Regions from separate parts of the Sedimenticola selenatireducens genome, predicted to be linked through region 1. Evidence: predicted binding sites of a transcription regulator. Region 1 holds the regulator's gene; each other region holds the start of a gene.

Region 1 (5,702 bases):
CCTGGGGGATGACGGGCAGGAGTACAAGGCGTTCAACTCCAAGGATGGCCTTGGCATGAAGCTGCTGCAGAAGAGCGGCGTGGAGATCGGCATTATCACCGGACGCACTTCCAACGTAGTAACCATTCGCATGGAGAGCCTGGGTATCCGCGATGTCTATCAGGGACAACGCCACAAGGTCCCGGCCTTCGAAGAGCTGCGGGACAAACTGGGCCTCAAAAATGAACAGATTGCCTATGTGGGTGATGACGTGGTCGACCTGCCCATCATGCGTCAGGTCGGGTTGGCGATTACCGTACAGGACGCCCACCCGCTGGTAAAACAACATGCCCACTGGCAGACTTTGGCCGGTGGTGGCCGTGGGGCGGCACGCGAGATCTGCGAAATGCTGATGGAGGCGCAGGGAACCCTGGAGCAGGCATTTGAAAAATATCTCAAGTAAAGCATCGATCACCCCGGTACCGCTGGTGGGAAGCAACGCCTTATGATCGATCAGAAAAACCTGATGATCGGCGGCATCCTGCTGCTACTTGTCGCGGGCACCTTCTGGCTGTCCAGACAGAACACAGCGGAAGATCCGGGGTACACCACCCGTGAACACAGGGCCGATTACTACCTGGAAGGGGTTGACTCCACCTTGATGGATCTCTCCGGCAAACCAGGCAAACGCCTGGTTGCCGAACGCATGACCCATTTTATGGACGACGACAGTACCGAATTGAAGTTACCCCGCCTCACCCTGTATGACCTGGACCGGCCGCCCTGGCGGGTCAACTCCGAAACTGGCTGGCTATCGGGGGATGGGGAGGTGCTTCTTTTGCAGGGTGCGGTTAAAATCGACCGTTCTGCGGCACTTGGGGTACGCCCGATGCGTATCAGAACCCGGGATCTGCGCGTGCAGCCGGGCGACAACTACGTGGAGACCGACGCTGAAGTGAACGTCCGCAGCAACAAGGACCACATCGACGCCAAAGGCATGCAGATATGGCTCCAGCAGCCAATCCGCATCAAACTACTTGCCAATGTACGAGGACGCTATGAAGTCAATCCCTAAGCCCCATCACACTGGCCGGCGCTGGTTCGCCATTGCCCTGCTGCTGATACTGCCGGGAGTTGTATCCGCCCTGCAGTCGGACAAGGACCAACCCATCTATATCGAGGCCGACGCGGTCGATATCGATGACCGAAGCGGCATCAGTACCTATAAAGGCAATGTGGAACTGACCCAGGGAAGCATCATTATCAAGGCCGACAAGGTAACAGTTACCCAGCGCCAGAACGAGACTGATCAGATCGAGGCGGTCGGCAAGCCGGTCACTTTTCAGCAGGATACTGAAGACGGCAAGGGCACTATCAAGGGCCGCGCCAAGAAGACCGAGTACTCTGCCAACAGCGAAATCATCAATATGATCGGTGACGCCGTACTCACCCAGGGTCAGGACACCTTCAAGAGCGACCGGATCATCTATGATCGCGCCCGGGCGGTAGTGAAGGCAGGTGCCAGCGCCAAGGGCAAAGAGCGCGTCAAGGTCACCATCGGTGGAAAAAAGTAATCGATCCATGACCCTGCTGGCTGCTGACAATCTGGCGAAACACTATCGCCGCCGCGCCGTGGTGAACGGTGTCTCCCTGAACGTTTTGAGCGGTGAAGTGGTGGGGCTGCTGGGACCCAACGGCGCCGGCAAGACCACCTGCTTCTACATGATTGCCGGACTGGTTCCCTCGGAAGGTGGAACCATCCGCATAGACGGTCATGACATCACTGCCCTGCCGATGCACGCCCGGGCGCGCCTCGGCCTGGGTTATCTGGCCCAGGAACCCTCCATCTTCCGCAAGCTGACCGTATTCAATAATATTTTCGCCATCCTGGAGACCCGCAAGGATCTGCGACCCCCGGAACAGATCGAGGCCTGCGAAGCACTGCTGGTGGACTTTAACCTCACCCATCTGCGCAACAACCAGGCGATGAGTCTCTCCGGGGGTGAACGTCGCCGCCTGGAGATCGCCCGATCACTGGCCATGGAGCCCCGCTTCATACTGCTTGACGAACCATTCGCCGGTATCGACCCGATCTCGGTCAAGGACATACAGAATATTATCCGTACACTCTCATCCCGGGGGATCGGCGTACTGATCACCGATCACAATGTCCGGGAGACCCTCGGCATCTGTCAGCGCGCCTATATTATCAGCGAAGGCAAGGTGCTGGCGGAGGGCGAACCGGAGCAGATTCTGGCCAATCAGGAAGTGCGCTCCGTCTACCTGGGAAAAGAGTTCAGTCTCTAGAGTTGATCATCAGTTGATTGACGGCAATAAACCATTTTCTCCTTGTGCGTCTGGTGATTTTTTACGCTAGAATGAAACTGTGAAAACCATACAAATTACGTACCAGATCCAGATACCCGCATGAAGCAAACGCTCCAGCTTCGCCTTGGCCAACATCTCACCATGACGCCGCAGTTGCAGCAGGCCATCCGCTTGCTGCAACTCTCTACGCTGGATCTCAAGCAGGAGATTCAGGAGGCGCTCGACTCCAACCTGATGCTGGAGACCGAAGAGGAGAACAGCGCCCGCGAAGAGGCCCGTGGGAATGAACAAGAGCGCACCATCGAGCGGCTCAATGGCGATGGCCTGAAAGGGGACAAGGCCAGCAGCAATGACCTCAACAACGAAAAAGAGGTCAACGGCGAGGCAAACTCCATACCGGAAGAGCTGCCGGTGGACAGCGGCTGGGACGATGTCTACGACAGCACGCTACCACCCTCTTCCGGACTGGCATCCCGGGACGCCGGCGACAGTGACTACCTGGCCCAGCGCCGCAGTGCCCGCACCCTCTACGACTATCTCACCTGGCAGTTGAACCTGACCCCGTTCAGCGATCTGGACCGCGAGATTGCCGTCTCAATCATTGACGGCATCGATGAAGACGGTTACCTGAGGATGGATCTGAACGAGATTCTTGTCAGCATGTCCGCTGACGAGGTTGAGCTGGATGAGATCGAAGCGGTGCTGCACCGGATTCAGCAATTTGACCCACCCGGCGTGGGCGCGCGTGACCTGAGGGAGTGCCTGCTGATCCAGCTAAGTCAGCTGACGGATCCCCATCCGTGCATGGCCCTGACCACTCAGCTGATCAACAATCACTTCGACCTGCTGGCCCAGCAGGATCATAACCAGATCAAACGCAAGCTGAAGATTGATGACGACACCCTGAAATCGATTAATCAGCTGATCCGCTCGCTGATACCGCGCCCCGGCAGCCTGGTGGCCGAAACCGAACCCCAATATGTCATTCCCGACGTATTCGTGACCCGCCGAGATGGCGTCTGGCATGTGGATCTGAACGCTGATGCCGCCCCCAAACTCCGGGTTAACCCGGAATACGCGCGGCTGATCCGGCGCGCCGACAACAGCGACGACAACAACTACCTGAAGAATCATCTGCAGGAAGCGCGCTGGTTTATCAAAAGTCTGATGAGCCGCAATGAAACGCTGTTGCGCGTGGCCACCAAGATTGTCGAACTGCAGCGCGGATTCTTCGAGCACGGCGAAGAGGCGATGAAGCCCCTGGTATTGAGGGACATCGCCGAGGCCCTGGAGCTGCATGAATCCACCATATCCAGGGTCACCACGCAAAAATATATGCATACCCCCCGGGGTACGCTGGAATTCAAGTATTTCTTCTCCAGCCATGTCAGCACGGCTGGAGGCGGAGAGTGTTCCGCCACCGCGATACGCGCACTGATCAAGAAACTGGTCGCTGCCGAGAAGCCGAACAAGCCACTCAGCGACAACAAACTGGCGAGCATACTCGCCGATCAGGGCATTCAGGTCGCACGGCGGACGGTAGCAAAATACCGCGAGTCCATGGCGATCCCGCCATCAAACGAGCGAAAGCGCCTCGTCTAGAGGCCAGTAACCAAGGAGCAAATCATGCAAATCAGCATCACCGGTCATCATGTGGACATCACCGAAGCCATGCGCAACTATGTCGAAACAAAATTCGAGCGCCTGGAACGGCACTTTGATCATGTCACCAAGATCCATGTCATCCTGAGTGTTGAGAAACTGCGCCAGAAGGCGGAAGCTACTCTCCATGTGAATGGCGCCGATGTCTTTGCCGACTGTGAAGAAGAGGATATGTATGCCGCCATCGACGGTCTGGTGGATAAAATCGACCGTCAGGTGAAAAAGCTCAAGGAGAAAAGCACCAACCATCGCAATGGTGTAGGCATGAAGGGAATCGATCCCGCCAACGCCGAAATCTAATCAACAGGCAAAATCATGTTTCCCGCAAATTTCATTACTGCCGAACGCATCAGCGCCGCGAATCCGGCCGCCAGTAAAAAGCGCGTACTCGAAGAGATAGCCGGACTGCTGGCCTCCGCCTCGGAGGAGCTCAACCAGGGTACTGTGTTCGACAAACTGCTTGAGCGGGAGCGATTGGGCAGCACCGGGCTGGGGCATGGCATAGCACTGCCCCACGCCCGTGTTGCCGGTGTCACGGAGGCCCGAGGCGCCTTCATCCAGCTCCAGTCCGGCGCCGATTTCGACGCTATAGACCAGCAACCGGTCGATCTGGTGTTCGGCCTCCTGGTACCGGAAGAGGCGACAGAAGAACATCTGCAACTCCTGGCAAAACTGGCCACTCTGTTCAGTGACGAAGCATTCTGCCAGAAACTCAGAAAAGCCCGGGACAGCGAGACACTGCTACAGGAGTTCATACAACAGGAACCGATGCCGATAAGCGCCAGCGGCTGATCCCTGGCCGCCTACAGAGGATCTCTGTTTTCGCTGCCGACACGCTTTTCTGCCATCCATCGTGTAATCAGAGGTAACGGAGACCCTATGAAGCTGGCCATCATCACCGGACTCTCCGGTTCTGGAAAAAGTGTCGCACTCCATACCCTGGAAGATGAAGGCTACTACTGTATCGACAATCTGCCGGTATTTCTGCTGCCTGCATTAGCCGGCGAGCTGGTCAAACGACAGGACAAGCGATTCCAGTTGGTCGCCATCAGTATTGATTCACGCAATACGCCCACCGAATTTGAAAGCATCTCCGCACTGCTGCAGCCGCTGAAAGCGGAGAAGATTCGCTTTGAGGTTATTTTCCTCGAAGCACAGGACGAGACCCTGATCAAACGCTTCAGTGAGACCCGGCGGCGTCATCCCCTGACCGGTGGCGCACGTCCGCTGGCGGAAGCGATCAGCTACGAACGGGAACTGATGGCGCCGTTCCTCAACGTTGCCGACATCCGCATCGACACCAGTCAGACCACTCTGCATGAGCTGCGGCACCTGATCCGTTCCCGCATCACCGAGCGGCTGGATACCAAGATTTCCCTGCTGTTTCAATCCTTCGGTTTCAAGCAGGGTGTACCCCGGGACGCGGACTTTGTCTACGACGCACGCTGCCTCCCTAATCCTCATTGGCAGCCGACGCTGCGCCAGCTCACCGGAAAAGACGAGGCTGTGCAGGCATTCCTCGGTGCGAGCAATGACGTGAAGCATTATCAAGCGGATCTGGCCCAATTCCTGGAACAGTGGATACCCCGTTTTGAAACCGAGGGGCGAAGCTATCTGACCATCGCTATCGGCTGCACCGGCGGACAACACCGCTCGGTCTATCTGGTGGAGCAACTGGCCATCCATTTCCGCGCCCATGGCAGGCAGATTCAGACCCGTCATCGGGACCTGCC
Region 2 (5,702 bases), on a different contig from region 1:
TATCTGGTGCAACTGCGGGTTCGCGCATCACTCCATCCATGCACTATTTTAGTGCATGGATGGGACGGACAATAGAGACCGAGCAGAAATACGGGCAATAATTGGCTATCTGCGGGTGATGCCCGGGTATGGATTTGGTTTCGAGGGGTGTCCTGTAGGAGCGGTCTGTGCGCGGGTGGAGAACCCTTTGTGGGTGGTGGTGAGAAATCAGGCAATTCTGTGAAAGCTCAGGCGGGGCTTGATCGGAAACAGAGGGTCTCCGACAAAAGTACCGAGCCTTATGCTGGAAAAGGCCTAATAATTGGGCTTGAACGCCGGATTGGACTGGCCCGGCGTAGAGGAGATGGGTTTGCGTGGTGAATTGTAATCACTGGCATCAGAACCGGGATTGGCGGCTGGCTTGCCGGAATAGTCCGGCGCATCTCCTGGCTTATACTGGGGTGCATCGCCACCATTGCTACCGCTACCGGAGGGCGGCGGCTCAGGGGTCTTGCCATCTTCCACCAGAGAAACCTGGCGGACAAAAAACTGCACAATATTGGAGCGGACCAACAGACGACCGGCGGCATCATGGATACTGGCATGCACCATATGCCCGCCGCGCTCGACGTTGCTCAGCTGCAGGGTCGCGCCGGTGACTCGCTGATCAAGAATCCGCCCATCCAGGACCGCCTGTATATAGTGCCCCGGTTGCAATCCCGGCTGTGCCTGAAAACGGATGGTGATAGATCCGCCATTCGCTTGCACCACCTCATTGTTGCTTGGCGCAAGGATAACGAAACTGCTGTAGTTTATGCCCTCGGGCGGCCTTGTGCCGGTGGCGGCACTGCCGCTCTGAGAACCGGTACTTGATGGAGTGTATATGGTAGGGTCCGAGAGCTTGATCTCCTCGGAATCCCGGGTCGGAGTGTCGGAATAATGCACGTCACCCCTGCTATCAACCCATTTATAGATGGCCGCCTGACCACAGAGTGCCAGTGACATCAAACAGATGAAGAAGACGCTTCTCATAGGGTGAGGATAGCTCACTGCCGGTGCCGCCTCAACAGCTCTCTCGATCAGGCGTATCAAAACGGTGACAAGCGTCATTCCCGGCGATGCACCTTGGAAAAAAAACGCCCCCGATTCGGGGGCGTTTTTAGCACGGTTACTACCGTCCGTTTACAGGCTGTAGTACATGTCGAACTCCACCGGATGGGTGGTCATGCGCAGACGGGTCACATCATCCATTTTCAGGCGGATGAATCCGTCAATCAGATCGTCCGTGAACACGCCACCAGCGGTGAGGAATTCGCGGTCAGCATCCAGTGCTTCCAGCGCCTGGTCCAGGCTGTGGCAGACGGTTGGGATGGACAGGGCCTCTTCGGCGGGCAGGTCATACAGGTCCTTATCCATCGCCTCACCCGGGTGGATCTTGTTCTGGATACCGTCCAGACCAGCCATCATCAGGGCGGCAAAGGCCAGATAGGGGTTGGCGGTAGGATCCGGGAAGCGGACCTCCACGCGGCGACCCTTCGGGCTGTTGACGAACGGGATACGGATGGAAGCGGAACGGTTACGGGCGGAATAGGCCAGCATCACCGGTGCTTCAAAACCCGGTACCAGTCGCTTGTAGGAGTTGGTGGAGGGATTAGTAAAGGCATTCAGCGCACGCGCATGCTTGATAACCCCGCCGATATAGTAAAGGGCCGTCTCGGACAGGCCGCCGTACAGGTTGCCGGCAAACAGGTTCTCGCCACCCTTGGCCAGGGACATGTGCACATGCATACCGGAACCATTATCGCCCACCAGCGGCTTGGGCATGAAGGTAGCAGTCTTGCCATAGGCGTGGGCCACATTCCAGGTCACGTACTTCTGTACCTGCACCCAGTCGGCGCGCTGCACCAGGGTGCTGAACTTGGTACCGATTTCGCACTGTCCAGCAGTGGCCACTTCGTGGTGATGCACCTCGACCGGGACGCCCATCTCTTCCATCGCCAGACACATGGCGGCACGGATATCGTTCAGGGAGTCGACCGGGGGTACCGGGAAATAGCCGCCCTTGGTACCCGGACGGTGGCCGATGTTGCCATCCTGATAGACACGCTCGGAGTTCCAGCCAGCCTCTTCCGAATCAATCTTGTAGAAGGCGCCGCTCATGTCGGCTCCCCAGCGGATATCGTCCAGGATGAAAAACTCGGGCTCAGGGCCAAAAAATGCGGCGTCGGCAATGCCGGTGGAGGCGAGATAAGCCTCGGCACGTCTGGCCACCGAGCGGGGGTCACGCTCGTAACCTTCCATGGTGGAGGGCTCCAGGATGTCGCAGGTGATATTCAGGGTCACTTCATCCGCGAACAGGTCCAGCACCGCGGTCTCGGGGTCCGGCATCAGTACCATGTCGGATTCATTGATGCCTTTCCAGCCGGCAATGGAGGAACCATCAAACATCTTGCCGTCGGTGAAGAGGTCCTCATCGATGGTGTGAGCCGGTACGGAGACATGCTGCTCTTTACCACGGGTATCGGTGAAGCGGAAATCGACGAACTTCACTTCGTTGTCTTTGATCATCTTCAGGACTTTTGAGGCCATGAGGTTCTCCAGCAGTTAGTATTTGAGATTATGCGGACCACAGCGTGGCCATCAATTAAAGATTCTTGCGATTTGGGACACCCCTACGGGGCACCAAAGCATGTCCTGTGTTTAGCAAGTACTGTGCCACGGTTAGGGTATCTGTTGACTCCCCCTCCCCAACCGGACAGAGGATTTTACTACGATTCCACCAGGGGCGGGAAACAGAAATGATTACAGGGGATTAGCACACCTTGCGCAGTAACAGTCCCGTTGAGCCCGCGTATCCCCAGGACGCATCCCGGCTTCGCCCCAAAGGGCAGACGCACCAAAATAAAGCGAGTGCGGCCGTATATGCACCATAATGGTGCGGTTACCCATAATAGGCCCTGACCACTCCAAATTCCGGCCGCTCGGCCGCCTTCTCCTGGAGTGTCCGGGTAAATTTCTCCTGCGCCTCTCCGTCTGACAAATCGTCCAGGGAGAAGTAGACATCCACATTGATTTTCCCTGCCAGATAATGGAGCACGACCCGCCGCCGTTTTTCCGCGCCGGGAATACCGCGCCACTGCTGCGACAGCAGTTTTTCCGCTTCCGCCCTGAGCGGCAGACCCTCGCAGGGTATTGCCTTCTCGTCATCTTCCGGATCGATATGCACCGTGACGTCCATCACCTCGGTAATCTCATCCAGCAGGCGATCGATCACCATCTGCCCGATCATGTGGCCCTCTGAAACACTCAGCCAGGGCTCGACCAGAATATGTACATCAACGCTCGCTTCACCACCGATCCGGCGGGTCCTCAGCATATGGATATCCATGACACCGCCGATCTGATGGATAATCGCGCGGATACTCTCCAGACGCTCCTCGTCCAGCCCCTCATCCACCAGTTCCTGAAATGCCGGCCAGCTCAGATCCCAGCCGATCTTGGCGATCATCAGGCCGACACCGACAGCGGCGATGGCGTCCAGATATGGCAGTCCGGCCATGGTCCCACCCACGCCGATCAATACCACCACCGATGAGAGGGCGTCCGATCGGTGGTGCCAGGCATTGGCCTGCAACAGATCTGATTTAATCTTGCGCGCCACCGCCGCCGTGTAATGGTAGAGCGCCTCGTTGGCCACTATGGAGAACAGGGCGGCATACAGAGCCAGCGGCTTCGGGTGCAGCAGGGCCTCCGGGGTAAACAGCCGCCCCACCGCATCCCAGGTAATGCCGATGGCCACCAGCGCCAGCAGGATGCCCAGGCCAAGGGTCGCCGCGGTTTCAAACCGGCCATGGCCGTAAGGGTGCGCCTCGTCAGGGCCATGATTAGCCTGTTTGGCGGCGAAGTAGACCAGGCCATCCGATAACAGGTCGGAAAGTGAGTGTATGCCATCCGCCACCAGCGCCTGGGACTGGGCTGCAATACCGATAATGGTCTTGCTCGCGGCCAGCAGTAGATTGACCAACACACCGACTACGGTGACACGTTGGATGGCCTGATAGCGGAGGCGCTTTGGATCGATAACCTGATTCATTGGGTCAGCTGTCCTCACCCACCTCGACCACGATGATGTACTCGTTATCTTCCGTGCGCGTCTCGATCAGCTTATGGCCATTGATGCGACACCAGGCCGGAATATCATTGAGTGCACCGGGATCGGTACAGATGGCCTCGACCCGGGTACCCGGTGGCAACTCCTTGACCCGGTTTTGCACCCGGATGACCGGCATCGGGCAGAGCAGCCGCCGTGCATCCACAATCACAGGTTTCATATGTACCACTCCTGGGGAATCTCGTCCGCGCCCAGTGGCTTGACCGACAACTGCTGCTGGCGGCCATCCAGGCCGGTAACCGTCAATTCCACCAGATCCGCCTGCTTGCCCTGGCTGTAGCGGGCCACCAGCCGGGCTGCCAGCGCAATATCGTCATCATTCACTGCTCCATCCAACAGTGCCAACGGTCCGGCATGGCTGGTGGTGAGGAGACTCACAAACTGCTTGCGATACCCTTGCAGAAAGTTACCTTCACCCTCTTCGCGGGAGATGATCACCTTGAAGTGCGGCCGTGGTCGCAGGTGCCGTCCCACCTTCAACAACATGATGTCATCCATCTCATACTGTTTCTCACCCCGCGCCCGCCACAGGTCGGCCAGCTTGACCGAATACTGCGCATCGGTCAGAAAACAGCAGCCACCGGCCGGCTGGGCATAATCCTTCAGCCCAAACTCTTCCGCCAGCGCCATCTGTGGCTTGCGGCTGCGGCCATTGAATCCGTATAGCCTGTCCCGGGAGATCCAACCTTCGCGCTCCGGCAGGGTCGCCGGCAGGTTCTGGCCCGACAGCGGCCGGACCAGGCGATCCGCCGCCCCGGAATCCCGCGCCACCACCGGCATGGTGTCCTTGCGCTGGGACATGGGGCGCTGACCGACCACTTCACCGGTAATGATAAAATCGAAGTCGTTTTCTGCCATCCACTCCTGGGCCTTCTTCACCATGAAGATCTTGCAATCCAGGCAGGGATTCAGGTTCGCCCCATAGCCGTGTTTGGGATTGAACACGATGTCCTTGTACTCCTCCACAATATCGATAATGTGCAGCTTGATTCCCAGCTGTTCGGCCACCCACAGGGCGTTGTTGCGCTTGGGCCTGGCCCGGTCCTTCTGGCGTATGGCGTGGGTGTGGCCTTCCACACAGAACCCTGTGAAGAAGTTGATTCCTTCCACATGGATTCCCTGCTGCTGGATCACTTTGGCGGCCAGCAATGAGTCCAGGCCACCGGAGATGAGGGCTACGGCCTTGCGTTGTCTAGTCATGATGGTATTAAAGTCTGGAGGCGTCTCGGCCTGATATTGTATGCTGTTGGCTCACCTCACTTCAAAGAAATGTTCAATTCACGGAAGCCGGCTGGGCATCCGCACCGGCTGACAAGACCCGTTTCCGCGCTCTCTGGATCGGTGACAGGATTAACCAGGCAGCGTCATTTGACAAAACTGTTCTGGCGAAGACAGCCAGAGTGCCGGAAGACCGGGATCTGGAGCCGATACGCTATCTTTGTGTCTTTGCGAGGATTTATATAGAACCGGGTCAATGAGGCGAGTGATCCCGAAGGTCAAAGACTCAACAATCCAGCGTCAAAACGATATACTGGCGCGATCCGTTTTTTCC
Region 3 (5,702 bases), on a different contig from region 1:
CCGCCCTCTCCGCGTTGCCTGACTCCGGTGCGCCATACATGTTTACAGCCATGGCCAGTCGCCGGTAATCTTCGATCGTTTTCGCCGTCGGGACGGTATCAGCTCCCGCTTCATCAGCACCGCCCAGTTGCCGCTTAATGACATCCGCCAGCCCCATTCCGCCACTCTCAGCCAGATGGATGGAGAGCTGCTGATCGTACATGTCGCGATAGAACAGGCTCTGCTCACTATCCATAAGTCCTTCACCCAGGCCGGCCTGGCGCATGCTCTTCAACATCTGCTGCACGAACAGGGATTCAAACTGACGCGCCACTTGATCCAGCGAACCCTTGGCATCTTCGGATGCCCGGGCCTTGAGCGCCGTCAGGCCCTCCATGTTGGTATAGATTGACGCGCTAGCCAGATCCATCAGATGACCACCAGCTCGGCTTTGAGGGCCCCCGCCTGTTTCAACGCTTCCAGAATAGCCACCAGATCGGACGGTGCCGCACCCACCTGGTTGACCGCGCGAACCACCTCATTGAGAGTCACGCCCGGGTTGAACAGGAACATCCGGCTGCCGCCCTCGGCCACACTGACATCGGAGCGCGGCACTACGGTGGTGGCACCACCGGAGAACGCTTCAGGTTGGGAGACCTGGCTGTTTTCGCTAATGGTTACCGTCAGGCTGCCATGGGAAACAGCAGCGGGAGAAACCTGCACCTGATTGCTGATCACCACCGTACCGGTACGGGAATTGACAATCACCCGCGCCGCCACCTCGCCAGGCTCGACCGGCAGGTTTTCGATCAGTGAGACAAAGCTGACCCGCTGACCGGGATCGATTGGGGTATTGACCCGGACGGATGTAGCATCCAGCGCACGCGCGGCGCCCGGACCGATAGCCTTGTTAATGGACTCAACCATCCGGTTGGCAGTGGTGAAGTCACCCTCATGCAGATTGAGGGTCAGGTAAGTCCCCTGACCAAAGCCGGAGGTGACCGTACGCTCGACGGTAGCGCCGTTGGGAATGCGCCCGACACTGGGGATATTGATGGTGATACTGGAACCATCCGCACCCGATGCACTCAACCCACCCACCACCAGGTTGCCCTGGGCAATAGCATAGACCCGGCCATCGGCACCCTTCAGTGGTGACATCAGCAGCGTGCCGCCACGCAGGCTCTTGGCATCACCAATGGAGGAGACGGTGATATCGATCTTCTGTCCCGGCTTGGCAAACGCAGGCAGATCAGCATTGATGGTCACCGCCGCCACATTTTTCGGATTAATCCGGGTACCGGGCGGCACCACGATACCGAGCTGGGTCAGCATGCTTTTCAGACTCTGCTCCGTGAACGGGGCGGAACTGCTCTTGTCGCCGGTGCCGTTGAGGCCCACGACCAGGCCATAACCGAGCAACTGGTTGGTACGCACCCCGGCAATGGAAGCAAGATCCTTGATCCGCTCCGCCTGGGCAACGCCGGCAAACAGCAGCAGTGCCAGAAGGCCGATGCTCATGTGGATACTGGCCGGCAACAGGGAACGCAACGCTATAGACTGTTTCATACAATTCACCTAAAAGGGCATCAGGGCGCTGATAAAGAACCGGCCCAGCCAGCCCATCACATTGGAATCGGCCACCGCACCATCACCAACATAGACAATGGTCGGATCGGCCAGACGCGTGGAAAGCACGGTATTGGTGGCATCGATATCTGCCGGGCGCACAATGCCGGACACCTTCACATACTCATTGCCCTGATTAATGCCGATCCGCTTCTCGCCACGGACCACCAGATAGCCATTGGGCAGCACCTCGATGACCGTCACGGTGATATTGCCTGTCAACTCGTTGTTCTGTTCGCTGTCACCCTCACCGGAAAAATCGTGTTCCGACTCCAGGGAGAATCCGAGATTGTTACCCCGATTGCTGGCCAGCGGCAGCAAGCCCGGCGCATTGAATTGTGGCGTGGAACCGAGCAGGGTCGGATTGGTGACGCTGTTGCTGTTGGATTTGCTGACTTCGGTGGTGGCGCTTTTTTTCGCATCAGTCTTCTCAACCAGCTCGATGGTCAGCATGTCACCCACACGGCGGGCACGCATATCTTCAAACCAGGACTGCTCATACCCGGCCTGGTAGATGGCGCCATTGCCTTCCGGTTTCGGCGCGGCCACCACCGGGCGAATCGGCGCATACGCCGGGTCGCGCACCGGAGCCGTGTTACAGCCGGCCAGTGCGACGGCGGTCAATGCCAGCATCATTAAGGAGAAGAGCCGATTCATCATCTCAAGTACCTGTTGTTAGAGCTGATTGCTCACATAGGCCAACATATCGTCGGTGGTGGAGATCGCCTTGGAGTTCATCTCGTAGGCGCGCTGGGTCTCAATCATGTTGACCATCTCCTCCACCACGTTAACATTGGAGCTTTCCAGCGAGCCCTGATTGACCGTACCCACGCCGTCAACACCCGGGGTAGCCGTCGTGGGGGCACCACTGGCCGCGGTCTCCCGGAACAGGTTCTGACCCACTGCCGCCAATCCGGTCGGGTTGACAAAATCCGCCAGCTCGATGGTACCGATCTGGGTCGGCGTGCTGTTACCCGACACCAAAGCCGAGACCACGCCATCCGAGCCCACGGTGATACTCAGGGTGTTGGCCGGGACGGTAATAGCCGGCTCCAGGGCATAGCCATTGTTGTCCACGATCTGTCCATCCGAACTCATACCGAACGAGCCATCGCGGGTGTACACAATGGAACCATCGGGATGCAGTACCTGAAAGAAGCCCCGACCCTGAATGGCCATATCCAGCGAGTTGCCGGTCTGCATGATGTTGCCCTGGGTATGCAGCTTCTGCGTGGCCACTGTGCGTACACCGGTACCGATGGCCAGACCCGATGGCAGCTGGGTGTCCTGTGACGACTGCGCGCCGACCTGACGCACATTCTGGTAGATCAGATCCTCGAACGAGGCACGATCCCGTTTGAACCCGGTGGTACTGACATTGGAAAGATTATTGGAAATGACCGACATGCGGGTCTGCTGCGCATCCAATCCTGTTTTTGCTATCCAGAGTGCGGGGTACATAGGGTGTCATCCTCTTGTCGTTGTTTGTTGACTAACAATAGTGAAGGCAATCTGCGTGCCAACCACGTTAACCCGACCATCGCTTTTATCAACCTGTAGGAGGCCCGCCCCGGGCCGATTTCGCGGCGAGGCGCCGCTCCTACAGTTCGCTTTTTGCAACCATCGGGTCAGCCGATACGCATGATGCTGGCTGAGGACTCATCCGTCTGTTCTGCCGTCTTCATCATCTTCACCTGCATCTCGAAGCGGCGGGAGAAATCGATCATGTCCACCATGGAATCCACGATATTGACATTACTGCTTTCCAGCGAGCCGGTTGCCAGCTGTATCTCGGCATCCGCCTCCAGCAGTTGGCCATCCTGCTGGCGCATCAGGCCATCCGTCCCCTTCTCCATCCCCTCCAGCGAGGGCGCCACCATCTTGATCCGGTCGATCTCCGCCAACTCTCCAGCCCCCTGACCCAGGGGACGAATGGAGATGGTGCCATCGGATGCAATCTCTATCTTCTCCGCCGGTGGTATGGCAATCGGTCCACTATTGCCGATCACCGGCAAACCGTTGCCGGTGGTCAGCAGGCCGTTGGCATCCAGCTTGAGGTCGCCACGGCGGGTATAGGCCTCACCGCCATCGCGTGACTGCACAGCAAACCAGCCGTCGCCATTGATAGCGACATCCAGATCCCGACCGGTATGCACGATCGCCCCGTGCTTGAAATCAACACCGGGTTGCTCACTCATGCCGTAGACCCGGGTGGGATAACCATCCCCGAACACCGGCATGCTGCGGAACTGCTGCAGGTCGGCCAAGAAGCCTGGGGTGCTGGCATTCGCCAGGTTGTTGCTGTTATTTGACTGGGCCAACAAGGTCTCTTTGGCGCCGCTCATCGCAACAAATAACATGCGATCCATTGTCTTCTCCTGTGAATTTCATCCGCGTGGGCACAAACAACGTGCCCACCCTACAACCCGCACCCCGTAGGAGCGGCGCCCTCGCCGCGAATCATGTCGCTCTCGAAACCCCCGTAAAATTCGGCCCGGGGCGGGCCTCCTACATGCCACCGACCTTATCGAATATTGATAATCGTCTGGGTCACCGTGTCGGCGGTGGTGATCACCTGGGCATTGGCCTGATAATTACGCTGCGCGGTGATCAGGTTGACCAGTTGCTCGGCAATATCCACATTGGAGTTCTCCAACCCGCCCGACTGAACCAGGCCAAAACTGGACGTACCCGCCTCGCCCATCTGCACATTGCCGGAGGTGAAGGTCTCCGCCCAACTGGTATCACCCAGCTGACGCAGTCCCTGCGGATTGTTGAACTTGGCCAATGCCACCTTGCCCAATGCCGTGGACTGTCCATTTGTAAAACGGGCCGATACCACACCGGTGTTATCGATATCAACGCCACTCAGCCTGCCTGGGGCATAGCCATCCTGAGTCAGGTTATTGACTGCAAATGCCGACCCGAACTGGGTGCTGTTATTCATATCAAAGGTCATGTTGAGCGGCGCCGCACCGGCAATAGGGTAGGCGTTATAAGCCAACGTACCGGTGGCCGAAATACTGCCCGATCCCGTTACCAATGCGCCCGATGTGTCAAAATTTACCGTCGCACTGGGATAGGCGGCGGAAGAGGGGGCGGCGGTTGAGTTTGTCGTCGGCGTAACAATATTGCCGTCGACCGTGGTATAGACATTCCACTCATTCGCCACTGTCGACTGCCTGAAGTACATGGTCATGGTGTGCGCCGTTCCCAGTGAGTCATAAACGGTAGTCGATGTTGAGTTGTCGTAGCTGGTAGCCACTGCCGGATCAAACAGGGTAGCCGCCGCTGTCGCGGTTCCGCTGGAGTCCAGATTGACCGCCACATTGGCGCTGGTGGTAGCGGACGGTGTACCGGAGAGGGTTGGAAGCTGCAGATCGGTTGTCGAGCCGGTATTAAAATTGGTGCCGCTGGTACCGATCGGGGCAAACACCTGCAAACGGTCATTGGTGTGATTCACCACATAACCATCCCGATCCACCGTATAGGCGCCCGCGCGGGTATAAGAGGTATTACCGTTGGCATCCGCCAGAGTGAAAAACCCCTCCCCGTTCAGCGCCAGATCCAGGTTGCTTGCCGTGAAGTCAATATTTCCCTGGCTGAACTGCTGCGCCACCCGGCTGACCCGCACACCCCGGCCGGCCGAGGTGGTACTGACATCCTGGATGGAGTTGGCGTAAATATCGGCAAACTCGGCGCGGGACTGTTTGAATCCATTGGTTGCCGCGTTGGCTATATTGTGACCTGTCACCTGAAGGTCGGTGGATGCGGCATCAAGTCCGCTCAGTGCAATGCGAAAAGGCATACTCTAATCTCCTCGTTAAATAATCAGCGGATTTCTGCTACGGAACTGAATGACACAGGCCCCAGGCCGGCCAGATTGACGGTAAGCCCCTGCCCTGCCCCGCCGATGCTGACGCTGCCCACCCGGGCCTCAATTAATGTATATGGCGTCACACTCTCACCATCCACTTTGGCTTGGGCCTCAATCTGGTACTGCCCTGGCGCTACCGCCTCCCCACTCTCATCCAGACCATCCCAGGTGAAGCTCACTTCACCCTTGGGCTGGGTGCCCAGTTGAATCTCTTTTA
Region 4 (5,702 bases), on a different contig from region 1:
GTGAACAACGCCATCGAGAGCGCGCAGGCACGACGCAGCGATGCCTTGATGATGCGACGTAGAGTTATCGAAGCACTCGACCCACGCCTGCCGCCCGCCGACCAGACTGGCAGCCAGGACTACTGGCTGCTGGCAACCCTGGCGGAGGCTTGCCTGGGCGTGGGGGAGACCGGGCGTGCCGACAGCCTGCTGACGCGGGCTGCACAACTGGACGGGGTGCCGGACTGGTGGCGCAAAAGCACGGTTGAGCAGCTTGTTCATCTGGTGCAAGTGCAATCCCCGCTAGAGGATTCGGAAAAGATTCACAGCTCCGACTCGTGGCGGGCTATCGTCTCACTGATGGGCGAATCGGCCAGCCGGGCAATGCAGACCCTCGCCTCGGGCAAGGTCGGACTGGCCCTCTCCGGTGGCGGTTTCCGTGCCTCGTTTTATCATCTGGGGGTGTTGGCCAGACTGGCCGAGCTGGACATGCTGCGTCATCTGGAGGTGCTCTCCTGTGTCTCCGGCGGCTCCATTGTGGGTGCCCACTATTATCTGGAGCTGCGCCGCCTGATGCAGTTCACCCGGCGCCCGGCCGAGCCGACAGAATCTGGCCTGCGGGATGACGAAATCAGCCAGCAGGATTATCTCGACCTGGTGGACAAGCTGATTAATGATTTTCTCGACGGGGTGCAGAAGAATCTGCGTATGCGCGTGCTGGCCAATCCCTGGGCCAATCTCAAGATGCTGTTTCTGCCCACCTACTCACGCACCGAATACCTGGGCGAGCTGTATGAAAAACACCTCTATAGCCGGGTTGATGACGCCGGGCAGCAGCGACGCTCCCTGGATGAGTTGTTCATTCAACCGCCGGACGAGGCTGACGACTTTCGCCCCGGCAATGTCAACTGGCGGCGCTGTCACAAGATTCCCCAGCTGGTACTCAATGCCACCACCCTGAATACCGGTCACTTGTGGCAGTTCACCGTCAGCTGGATGGGTGAGTCACCCAATATCGTCAACCGTGAATTCGACAAGAACCCGCGTCTGCGCCGGCTCTATTATCAGGAGGCGCCGGAACCGCGCTATCGGCATTTCCGGCTTGGCCATGCGGTGGCGGCCTCCTCCTGTGTGCCCGGCCTGTTTGAGCCGATTGAACTGCCGCGGTTGTATGAACAGAACAATATCCGGCTGGTTGACGGCGGGGTATATGACAACCTGGGTGTGGCCGCGCTGACTGAGCAGGACTGCGCCGTGATGATCGTCAGCGATGCCAGTGGTCAGTTGAACCCCGACGACGATCCGGCCGGCGGTATTCTGGGTCCGGTATTGCGCAGTATGTCGGTAATGATGGGGCGCATACGCGGCAGTGAATACGAAGACCTGCACGCACGAAAATCCAGTGTGCAGTTGAAGGGCATGACCTATGTGCACCTGACCCAGGGCCTGGACGGGAAAGAGGTCGACTGGAAGGGGAGCGGGGTGCCCGCCGAACCGGCGACGGCGGCACCGGTCACCGGTTACGGCGTACGCAGGGACGTGCAACAGCGCCTGGCCATGATGCGCACCGACCTGGATTCGTTTACCGATGTGGAGGCCTTTGCACTGATGAACAGTGGTTACCACGCCATGTCGCGTGCGGCCGGCTCACTGAAATCATTCCCGTTGATACGGGATGTGACCCGCCCCTGGTCCTTCCGTCAACTGGATGGGGCGATGCAGTCCACCGCCACGACCGGGAACGGTCTCAGCGCGGCGGCCCTGGACCGCCACCTCGGTGTCTCGCATATGAAGTTTTTCAAGGTGTGGCACCTCCATGGTGCGCTGGCGGCGCTGGCGGTTACGCTGGCCGTGCTGCTGCTCGGCGGGTTCGGCTACTGGGTCATCAACGGGCTGCTCAACAATCCACAGATGAGCCTGATGGAGACGGCATCGGTACAGGCCCTGCTGGGTTGGCTGCACCGCTCGTTGACCCTGGGCAACCTGGCCGGTGGCGTGATGATGTTGCTGGCCGGCTACCTGGTATTGGCCCTGTTTGGCCAGCGTTTCGGCAAGCGCATTATGCAGTTTTTCAAGTTGCGCTCGATTCTGCGCAGGGCGGCCATCGGCGTGGGAATCGGCCTGATCGGATGGATTATCCCCACACTGCATCTGCTGCTGTTCGATCGCCTGTTCCTGCGCCTGGGACGACTGCGCTCACCCGACCGCCGGGCAGGCGTCATGACATCAGCAGACGGAACTCCCTGAACCAGCGGGCCAACCGTTCGTGGTAGTGGTGGGCGGCGTATTTCGGACCATTGTAGAATCGCGCGACCCGGTGAAAATCGGCCTCGGCGGGGTTTTGCTTTTGGATCTCTGTGCGGCGCGGCTTCAGGAAACGCGCCACATAGGCCACCTGCTCATCGACCGGGGCGGTAAACAGCGTGCGCGCATCCGGCGCGCCAACCGCGCGGTAATTGCACCCCATGATCTGGCCCAGCCCCAGGCTCATCGACTGCATGCGCAGCTCCTCCAGATCGCTGTCGGGATGGAGAGAGTTGAGGCGCGACAGATAGTGCTGTTCGAAGCGTGGACGGATAATCCCCGCTGTCTCCTGGCGGATAATGGACAGCACCCACTCGGGCCGGATGTCGATCCCCTCCTGTTGTTGGGCCCGTGAAGCGGCCACGGCGGCATCGCCATAGCGATCCAGAATCGCGCGGCAATCGAGGAAGCGGTTTTCATGCAGGGCGTTGAGGTGGAAGATCGCCAGGTCGATGTCGCCTGACATCACCTGATTGTGTTCACAGCGCTGGTAGGCCGCCAGCAGCATTGCCTGCAGTGTCGCCTGGTCCAGGGTGGTCTCAGGGATAGTATCGATCAGACGACCGGCGCTGTTCCATTGACAGGGATAACAGAGCGCTGCGCGGGATATTTTTCCACCGAGCTGGTAGTCGTATTTGAACTGGGCGACCCCCCGGTTGGTCCCGCGGCCGAAGTCGCCGTCGATCAGAAAGGCGCCGCTGGCGGCGGTGGAGTAACCGAGAAAAATCATCAGCCGTTGCAACGCCTTGATGGCGGATTCGCCGGCCGATTTCCGGGTCAACCGAATGTCGGAGGCGAGTAGCCTTTTCAGTGCGCTGCGCCAGATGCCGTCCTCGTCGGCAGGGTGCGTAAGAATCTGCTGAATACGCGGATCGTTGACGAGCGAGACGATGTCCATTTTGATGCCCCCATCCTCTGCCTGACTGTTAAGAGGATAGCAGTGTGCGGCCGCCGAACCAGGGGTAGGTCTGCTCAGCCGAAAGCGTAACCCGACGGGTCGGGTGCGCCACCGTTTCACAACCTCGCAACATCTTCGTCGGATGACGCTGCGCTAATCCGACCTGTGTCGCGAATAACGTAGGTTGGGTTTCCGGCTAACCCGACAGGCGGAACCGGTTATTCGCTGTTATCCGGCTCGTACATGGCGTGAAACCGCTCCGCTGCCATGCAGTAGCCATCGGTTTCGTCCGGCTGGTTGAACACCAGATAATCACCTGCGGCGAAGTGCGACTCGCCTTCGCGGGTTTTCAGCGTGCCCGCATGCTCGGTCCTACGCGCCCACACCGGTGTCGACTTGATAAAACGACCGGGGGAGACCTGTCGGTAAGTGCGGGCAAACACATCGGCGGCGACGGTGTAGATGTCACCCGCGTTGTCGACCAGCCAGTCACCGGGCTGGCCATGTTGATTGCCCCCCCATTTGCGATAACGGAGGCCCTCGGTGTCCAGCGCCAGTTTGATAGCGGTAACCGCCTGGTCAGGACGTTTGCGGAAGCGGCGAAGGGTGGCCATAGGCTGAATTTAGCACGCCTTGCAGAATCTGCCGAATGGGGGGAGTCTATGGCGTTGAAGTGTGCCATTCTGCGCCTGGAATGGAGCCCGGCAAATAATCTTCCGAGGTGTCCCGTGTCCTACCGATTCCATCTGACGACTGTCCCATTGATCCTTCTCCTGGCCACACCGGCCGCTGCCGAACCGGATCCCAGAATCCTGGTTGAGTTACCGGCTCCCATGCAGGCGCATATGCTGCAGAATATGCGCGGCCATCTGGAGGTACTCGATCGATTGTTACTGCTGCTTGCGGAAGGGCGGCTGGATGCGGCCGCTGACCTGGCCGAATCGGAACTGGGCATGAGCTCCCTGGAAAAGCATGGCGCCAGCCATATGGCCCCGTTCTATCCTCAGGGGATGCAGCAGGCCGGTACCCGGATGCACCGTTCCGCCAGCCGTTTTTCCCGCATCGCCCAGGAGGGTGATGTGCTGGCGGCTTACAAATCACTGCGCGAGATCACCGCGGCCTGTACCGCCTGCCATGCGGGCTACCGGGTGCGTTGAGCACGCTGCCGGATGGTGACCCGTTTGAAGCTAACGCTGCCCCACATTGAAGCAATGCCTTTTGATTCTTTCGCTGCGCTGCACAAATCGAGTGCGGCCTGTCTGCGTTCACGGCCAAGCTGGAATACTAACTGTTTGTAATATAAAAATTATTTTGATTTGGCACAGGCCGTGCTGAGTGAAAGTGAGTCGACCATGTCTGCGTGGTTTTTTACTTGATACATCACTCTGCAATGAAGGTAAATTCAACATGAAACTGAAAAAACTAGCTATCGCCGGCGCGCTGCTGGCGGGTACATACAATGGGCTGGCGCTGGCTGAGGGGCCGATCAGCGCCAATGTGGCGTTAACCTCCGACTACGTCTGGCGTGGTACTTCCCAGACCGATAACGGGCCGGCCATTCAGGGCGGCTTTGACTATGCCCACGCCAGCGGTTTCTATATCGGGGTGTGGGGGTCCAATGTCGATTTCAAAAGCGATGCCAATGTGGAGCTGGATCTGTACGGTGGCTACAGTACCGAATTTTCCAGTGGCCTCGGGTTGGATGTGGGCGTGATTCATTATGACTATCCCAGCGAGTCGGATCTCAATTTTGAAGAGGTCTATGTGGGCCTGAGTTACGACTTCATTAGCGCCAAGGTCTCCCATGATCCGGACAATGACAACACCTACTGGGAGGCGGGTGCAGAGTTTGCCTTGCCGCAGGGTTTCGGTCTGGGGCTGCATATCGGCTATAACGATCCCGATGCCGGTGAGGAGGTGACGGACTGGAAATTGGGTGTCACCAAATCTGCTCTTGGTGTCGATTTTGAACTGGCCTATACAGATACCGACAGTAGCAGTAACTCACTGGCGGATGGCCGTGGCATTCTGACCATTTCAAAAAGCTTCTGAATACATCCTGCCGGGGCGGCTTTTGTCCGCCCCGCATTGCCCATCGGATCGGAATTGCGTGGCAGCCTCGCTTTTGGGGGCGGCCTGTCATCATAGTGATATATCTCCAGGGCATGCAGTTTGGGGCTGTGTCATGGATAGACAGGCTGTGTGCGGTTGACATAAATCAAAGCGAACGCACAGGAATGTCAGTTCATAATCAAGTTATTTCTCCCCGGGCCGCTCTATGTCAGTACATGAATAAACAGCGCCGATGTCGTACCCATGAATTTTCACCAGTGTGCAGAGAATAATAACGTATGAAGATTAATCATCCGGTAACCGATGTGGAAAAGCAGTTCAACATCGATGCAAACATACTTTCCACCACAGATCTGAAGGGGGCCATTACCTATATCAACCCCGACTTTGTCGACATCAGTGGCTTTGCGGAAAATGAGTTGCTGAACAAGAACCACAACGTCGTCCG

Evidence for each region. Region 1 encodes sigma-54, which starts transcription at its own class of promoters, with help from an activator protein. Its sites were predicted from a motif close to TGGCANGNTNCNTGCTT; they were not measured.
Region 2: the regulator sigma-54 is predicted to act here: its motif matches at 2,681-2,697, upstream of glnA (glutamate--ammonia ligase).
Region 3: the regulator sigma-54 is predicted to act here: its motif matches at 3,114-3,130, upstream of flgG (flagellar basal-body rod protein FlgG).
Region 4: the regulator sigma-54 is predicted to act here: its motif matches at 4,499-4,515, upstream of ACHZBF_RS17885 (TorF family putative porin).

What each region holds. Positions count from the first base shown of each region.
Region 1 covers NZ_CAXXYC010000001.1:218,879-224,580, reverse strand. Annotated here, with positions in the region: gene kdsC (3-deoxy-manno-octulosonate-8-phosphatase KdsC) at 1-442, shown strand, start outside; gene lptC (LPS export ABC transporter periplasmic protein LptC) at 485-1,054, shown strand; gene lptA (lipopolysaccharide transport periplasmic protein LptA) at 1,038-1,553, shown strand; gene lptB (LPS export ABC transporter ATP-binding protein) at 1,561-2,286, shown strand; gene ACHZBF_RS01090 (RNA polymerase factor sigma-54) at 2,407-3,909, shown strand; gene hpf (ribosome hibernation-promoting factor, HPF/YfiA family) at 3,934-4,269, shown strand; gene ptsN (PTS IIA-like nitrogen regulatory protein PtsN) at 4,285-4,761, shown strand; gene rapZ (RNase adapter RapZ) at 4,849-5,702, shown strand, end outside.
Region 2 covers NZ_CAXXYC010000004.1:1,355,785-1,361,486, reverse strand. Annotated here, with positions in the region: gene ACHZBF_RS17480 (DUF4124 domain-containing protein) at 295-1,089, opposite strand; gene glnA (glutamate--ammonia ligase) at 1,162-2,568, opposite strand; gene ACHZBF_RS17470 (cation diffusion facilitator family transporter) at 2,921-4,072, opposite strand; gene ACHZBF_RS17465 (sulfurtransferase TusA family protein) at 4,077-4,310, opposite strand; gene ACHZBF_RS17460 (tRNA (5-methylaminomethyl-2-thiouridylate)-methyltransferase) at 4,307-5,350, opposite strand.
Region 3 covers NZ_CAXXYC010000003.1:122,918-128,619, reverse strand. Annotated here, with positions in the region: gene flgJ (flagellar assembly peptidoglycan hydrolase FlgJ) at 1-409, opposite strand, end outside; gene ACHZBF_RS04235 (flagellar basal body P-ring protein FlgI) at 409-1,500, opposite strand; gene flgH (flagellar basal body L-ring protein FlgH) at 1,558-2,268, opposite strand; gene flgG (flagellar basal-body rod protein FlgG) at 2,284-3,069, opposite strand; gene flgF (flagellar basal-body rod protein FlgF) at 3,237-3,977, opposite strand; gene flgE (flagellar hook protein FlgE) at 4,133-5,416, opposite strand; gene ACHZBF_RS04210 (flagellar hook assembly protein FlgD) at 5,440-5,702, opposite strand, start outside.
Region 4 covers NZ_CAXXYC010000004.1:1,438,514-1,444,215, forward strand. Annotated here, with positions in the region: gene ACHZBF_RS17865 (patatin-like phospholipase family protein) at 1-2,226, shown strand, start outside; gene ACHZBF_RS17870 (N-acetylmuramidase domain-containing protein) at 2,198-3,181, opposite strand; gene ACHZBF_RS17875 (hypothetical protein) at 3,400-3,795, opposite strand; gene ACHZBF_RS17880 (hypothetical protein) at 3,910-4,338, shown strand; gene ACHZBF_RS17885 (TorF family putative porin) at 4,589-5,233, shown strand; gene ACHZBF_RS17890 (methyl-accepting chemotaxis protein) at 5,533-5,702, shown strand, end outside.